Regions from separate parts of the Bacillus silvicola genome, predicted to be linked through region 1. Evidence: predicted binding sites of a transcription regulator. Region 1 holds the regulator's gene; the other holds the start of a gene.
The links. The regulator CtsR, encoded in region 1, represses protease genes until heat stress. The targets are predictions, from matches to a motif close to ATGGTCAATAAAGGTCAAACA.
Positions count from the first base shown of each region.

Region 2: a site for CtsR is predicted at 1,286-1,306, ahead of clpP (ATP-dependent Clp endopeptidase proteolytic subunit ClpP). Genes of this name have one in related genera too.

Region 1 is NZ_JBNGVC010000013.1:1,116,629-1,119,821, forward strand. It holds gene clpC (ATP-dependent protease ATP-binding subunit ClpC) at 1-43, opposite strand, end outside; gene mcsB (protein-arginine kinase McsB) at 66-1,130, opposite strand; gene mcsA (protein-arginine kinase activator protein McsA) at 1,135-1,683, opposite strand; gene ctsR (transcriptional regulator CtsR) at 1,851-2,312, opposite strand; rRNA gene rrf (5S ribosomal RNA) at 2,524-2,639, opposite strand; rRNA gene ACP6L7_RS27940 (23S ribosomal RNA) at 2,689-3,193, opposite strand, start outside.
Region 2 is NZ_JBNGVC010000013.1:1,582,259-1,585,451, forward strand. It holds gene ACP6L7_RS30195 (HPr family phosphocarrier protein) at 1-240, shown strand, start outside; gene clpP (ATP-dependent Clp endopeptidase proteolytic subunit ClpP) at 659-1,240, opposite strand; gene ACP6L7_RS30205 (DUF421 domain-containing protein) at 1,480-2,349, opposite strand; gene ACP6L7_RS30210 (DUF1657 domain-containing protein) at 2,369-2,575, opposite strand; gene spoVAE (stage V sporulation protein AE) at 2,587-2,937, opposite strand; gene spoVAD (stage V sporulation protein AD) at 2,934-3,193, opposite strand, start outside.

The DNA of each region.
Region 1 (3,193 bases):
CTAATACTTTCTGTGCTCGTTCTGTAAATCTTCCAAACATCATAGAAATCGCCTCCTACTTGCGCTTAGTTTTGTTCAATACGTAATCGCTCACGGATTAAGGTTGCTCTTCGATAATCTCTTTCTTCTGGCCCTAAAGGTCCTCCTGCATATTGCTGCAAAATGCCTGGCTGAGTAAGGACCATTAACTCAGTCAAAATATTTCTTGATATCCCTTTTATATATCCTAGGTCAATACCAATTCGTACATCGGATAAACAAGTAGCCGCTTCCGCAGATTGGATTAAACGACTATTAGAGAGTATACCGTAAGAACGATATACTTTATCTTCAAGCTCAACACTCGAATTTTGTACGATTAATTCTCTAGCTATTTTTTCTTGTTGTATAATTTGTTGAATGACACTCTTTAAATCTGCAATAATATCTTCTTCTGCTTTACCTAGTGTCATTTGATTGGACACTTGAAATATATTACCTAACGCTTCGCTACCTTCACCGTATATTCCTCTTACTACTAACCCTAATTTTTGAATTACTTGTATAATACGGTTAATCCTTTTCGTTAAAACGAGTCCCGGTAAATGAATCATTACAGAGGCCCTTAATCCTGTACCAACGTTAGTAGGACAACTCGTAATATATCCAAGTGATTCATCAAAAGCGTATTCAACTTCTTCCTCGATCCAATTATCTATTTGATTGGCACTCTGAAGCGCCTTTGATAACTGTAACCCTGAAAATAAACACTGAATCCTAACGTGATCCTCTTCATTAAGCATGATACTAATATGTTCACTTTCTGATAGTAAACATGCTCCGTATTCTGTTCCTGCAAGATTTGGACTAATTAAATGTTTCTCAACTAAAACCCTCCTTTGAAGAGGATTTAATTCATCCATTTTTAATAGTTCAAACTTCCCAAAAGGTTCTACCGGTTTATTTACAAACTTCTTCTTAAATAATTCATGAATCTGTTTAGCTTCTTTCTCGTTTTGCATAGTAGAGAATTGATATTTTTTTAAATTACGAGCCAAACGAATTCGACTACTTAAAACAATATCAGAATCAGGGCCATCTCCCTTCATCCACGGACTAATTGCTTCGTTCATAATTCTGTCCAGTGACATAGAACTATTCCCCCTCTCTATGCTCACTAAGCCGATTTTCAAGACCTCGAATTTCATCTCGTATTTCAGCTGCTTTCTCAAACTCCTCTTTTTGCACAGATTGCTTCAGAGTAAGTTTTAGTTCATCTAATTCTTTCTTTAAGTGGATATTTCCTTCTATACGCTCTGGAATTTTTCCACAATGATCTGTATGTCCACCGTGTAGACGTTTTAATAGTGGTTTTAAATGCTCTTTAAATGTATCGTAACAAGAAGCACAACCAAAGCGTCCCACTTTTGTAAATTGTTCATATGTCATCTTACAATCTGGACATCTTAGTATATTTATATTCGAAAATGTATTTTGTCCTTCTTCAAACATTGCTGATTCACCATGTAATAATCCAGCTAATAGTTCATGGAATGAAAAATTAGAGTGCTGTGATTGAAAGAAAGACGTATAGCCACTTTGTTCTGCACATTGCTCACAAAGATGAACTTCCGCCTTTTTCTCGTTGATTACTTTTGTATAATGTAAAGTTGCTGTTCTTATATTACAATTTTGACAAGTCATCGCTATCCCCACCTTTACAACAGGAACGATCTATCTCATGATACTTTTCATACATTACTAGATTGTTCTCTTGCCTTAATCTATTTAATAAAAGCACATGTTACCCTTCAAAATCCCTACAATATTAAACTGCATTATCTTAGTTATCATTTTTACAAAAGTTATATTTATTTATATTTCAGTGTTCTTAACATTGCGCATAATATTCGAGCCCTAAGTTCATCTCGAGAAGGAACATCCATTAATAATACAGAACGATCTAGTACACTTAACATAAGTTTAGCTTCACGATTTGTTATGATGCCCTCTTCTATTAAACGTATAACCATACTTTCTGCATTTCCTTGTGCAACGCTATGATCAATCATATGAAGCATTTGATCAATAATGTCTATATCGTCATGCAGTTTGACTTTTATAATGCGAATGTAACCTCCTCCACCTCGTTTACTTTCTACTACGAATCCTCTTTCTAACGTAAAACGGGTATTGATTACATAGTTGATTTGAGACGGAACACAATCGAATCGATCCGCGATCTCATTCCTCTTGATTTCAATCACATTATTATTACTTAAGTCAATAACTTGCTTTAGATATTTCTCAATGATATCAGATATATTTCTCATTTATCCGCCACCTTTATTGACTTTGACTATCTTTGACTTTAATTATATACGTATTAAAAAAATTTGCAACTCTTTTGCTTATTCACTATCCTAGCCACATTTCACAGTCTTTAATCAAAAGGACGGTTCTTTAAGTAAAGATTTTTTAAATTACTATGAATTATAAAAGAAAACACGAAAAAACACGAGTCAAATGACTCGTGTCTTAGTTGCTTGGCGACGTCCTACTCTCACAGGGACAAGGTCCCAACTACCATCGGCGCTAGAGAGCTTAACTTCCGTGTTCGGTATGGGAACGGGTGTGACCTCTCTGCCATCATCACCAAACTATGAAGGCATATTCCTTCAAAACTAGATAACATTTGCTACATATTATATGGTTAAGTCCTCGATCTATTAGTATTCGTCAGCTCCACATGTCACCATGCTTCCACCTCGAACCTATCAACCTGATCATCTTTCAGGGATCTTACTAGCTTACGCTATGGGAAATCTCATCTTGAGGGGGGCTTCATGCTTAGATGCTTTCAGCACTTATCCCTTCCGCACATAGCTACCCAGCTATGCCCTTGGCAGAACAACTGGTACACCAGCGGTGCGTCCATCCCGGTCCTCTCGTACTAAGGACAGCTCCTCTCAAATTTCCTACGCCCACGACGGATAGGGACCGAACTGTCTCACGACGTTCTGAACCCAGCTCGCGTACCGCTTTAATGGGCGAACAGCCCAACCCTTGGGACCGACTACAGCCCCAGGATGCGATGAGCCGACATCGAGGTGCCAAACCTCCCCGTCGATGTGGACTCTTGGGGGAGATAAGCCTGTTATCCCCGGGGTAGCTTTTATCCGTTGAGCGATGGCCCTTCCATGCGGAACCACCG
Region 2 (3,193 bases), 470 kb from region 1:
AAACTGGTTAAAGTTTCATTAAAAAACGGCTTACAAGCACGTCCGGCTGCGTTGTTTGTGCAAGAGGCAAATCGTTTTCATTCTGATATTTTCATCGAGAAAGATGGAAAGACAGTTAATGCAAAGAGCATAATGGGGATTATGAGCTTAGCAATCGGAACTGGTAGCATGATTACAATTACAACAGAAGGTTCAGATGCAGAGGAAGCTTTAGAAGCATTAGCTGCATATGTACAATAAAAGGCTATCGCGAATGTGCGATAGTTTTTTTGTTTTGTTACTTGCGGGCATTCTGATTGGTGCGAGCTAACAAAAAGTGGGGGTATGTTGGTGGTTCGTACTTGTCGGGAATTGTCGGTAAGTCGATATGTTGTGTCGAAACGTCGATATATTTAAAGAAACGCCGATATAATTTGAGTTGTGTTCGATATAATTGAAAAATCGCTGATATATCTCGGTAAATACTAGACGGGGTATGTGCGCGGGAGTACATGATAAAAAAGCGCCCTGTAATAGGGCGCTTCCGCTTTTAGTATATCTAGCTTCAGCAGCTAGAATCTCCGGTCGTTTCGCCCCTTTATTCGAGGCAAAAAGCGCCTCGGAATCAGGGGCTCCATCGCCCTGCGATTCTGAACGAGCCGCTTCCGCTTTAAATCTATTAACGATTTGTAAAGATCTTATCGATTAAGCCGTATTCTAGAGCTCTTTCTGCTGTCATGAAGTTGTCGCGGTCTGTGTCGCGTTGTAGAACTTCAAGTGGTTGACCTGTACGGTCAGCAAGAATTTGGTTTAATTTTTCACGTAAGAATAGGATGCGTTTTGCAGCGATTTCGATTTCAGTCGCTTGACCTTGTGCACCACCAAGTGGTTGGTGAATCATTACTTCACTGTTTGGAAGTGCATAACGTTTTCCTTTTTCACCTGCTGCAAGTAAGAATGCACCCATAGATGCAGCCATACCGATACAGATTGTTGATACTTGTGGTTTAATAAACTGCATTGTATCGTAAATTGCCATACCTGCTGTGATAGAACCACCAGGGCTGTTGATGTAGATGTGAATATCTTTTTCTGGATCTTGAGATTCCAAGAATAAAAGCTGGGAAACGATTGAGTTTGCTACGTTGTCATCAATTGCGCTACCAAGCATAATGATGCGGTCTTTTAATAGTCGAGAGTAAATATCGTAAGCGCGTTCTCCACGATTTGTTTGTTCAATTACTGTAGGAATTAAATTCATCTGTTATTTCCTCCTTTGAAAGCTTTCTTAGTTTATAATACAATTATGGTCAATAAAGGTCAAACGAAACCACTTTAAATCAAAAAAATATGTAGTTGTATCATGATTTATTCGCTATGTTTTTGGAATTCCCTGCTTATGTATCTTCAACATCATAACCGATTTACATAAATTTAAACGTGATTAAAGGTGTAGAAAAGGTAAAAGAACGCCTTTTTACTGAAGCGTTCTTTCGGTATTTATTCTTTTAAAAGATAGGTTACTTTATTTAAAATTGTTTCGACTTGTTTCGCGTTTTTACTATACATGTCACTTGCTGATTTCGATTTTGTTTCCAAAGAAAATAGTTCAAGATCAGCATGACATTTTTTTAAAGATGCCAATAACAAAGGTTTATTTTGAGGAGAAGGCATTTGGAGTTTGTCATTATAAATGTCGATAGTAAGTTGTCCGTATGAATCAACTTGACCGAGAAAGACATTTTCAATAACAACACCGAGTTTTTCTAGTTCAGCATGTAACCAAGCGCGGTTATGTCCACTAGAGGATAGAGGTTCATCTAAGACATTGCCATCCATAATAACAGTTTGTGGTTCTTTTTCGTTCGGCACTTTTAAACCGATATCTTTTGCTGTAAGTGGTTGGCGATCTTTCTTCAGTAATACATTTAATTCTCCGCTCGGTTCTAATACTGCAAATTCAACATCAGCTACGCTGAACGCATCTTTTCCGCGGAGAAGTTCTAATAATTCGTCACTTGTATATTTTTCTTTCTTTAAGTTATCTTCGAGTATCTTTCCATCTTTTATTAATACGGTAGATTTCCCTTCAAAAAAATCCCGGGCTGTTTTGTTCTTTAAGGAGAGGATTCCTGTGAAAAAAGGAACCACAGCGAAAATGAGTATCGCAAAGACGCCGTGGAAAAATTTTGAATCGAGCCCTGTAGATACTTGGGCAGCGATGTCACCGATTGTCATTCCGGCTATGTATTCAAAAAAGGAGAGCTGAGAGATTTGTCTTTTCCCTAACCATTTCGTAATAGCGAATAAAATGATTAATATGAATACAGAGCGGAGAATAACGAGTGTCCATTCGGGCAGGTGAGACATAGTCATTCCTCCAGTTTACTTAAAACCCTTTATATTGAGGTTCTTCACGTTCTAATACTGAAACTCTATCCTGTAAATCAGCGATGACGCTGTCCATTTCTAACATACATTCATGAAATACGCGTTTTGATTCTTCGTCTTGTGAATTTAATGAAAGGGAGCTTAAACTTGCTTGAGCCCCTCTTACACTGGCAAGGCAAGTTTTTACGCTAGCGATAACAGTCATGCAGACACCTCTTATCCTTTCGGTTTAAATAGTAATGCTCCGATGAATCCGAAAATGATAGCAGCAGAAACACCAGCACTTGTTACTTTAAACATACCGGTAATAACGCCAACAATTCCGTGTTTTGCAGCTTCTTCCATAGCGCCGTGAACGAGGGCGTTACCGAAACTTGTAATGGGTACTGTTGCCCCAGCTCCAGCGAAATCAATTAATGGTTCATACAAATTGAATCCATCTAATATAGCTCCGGCAACAACGAGTGTTGCCATTGTATGAGCTGGTGTTAGCTTGCCGACATCAAACATAAGTTGTCCGATTACACATATGAGTCCGCCAATGACGAAAGCCCAGAAAAAAATCATTGTGTTGCACCTCCAAATTCGATCGATACAGCATGAGCGATACATGGAATTGTTTCTTCTTGTTGGAATGTAAGGGGAGATAGTAAAGCACCTGTCGCAACAACTAGTATCTTTTTGAATTCTCCTTTTTTCATTCTATTTAATAAATGTCCGTACACGACTGTTGCTGAACAGCCTGGGCCACTTCCGCCGGCTATTACAGGTTGACCTTCTCTATAAATGATGATTCCGCAATCTTGAAATTGCTCGCTCTTTA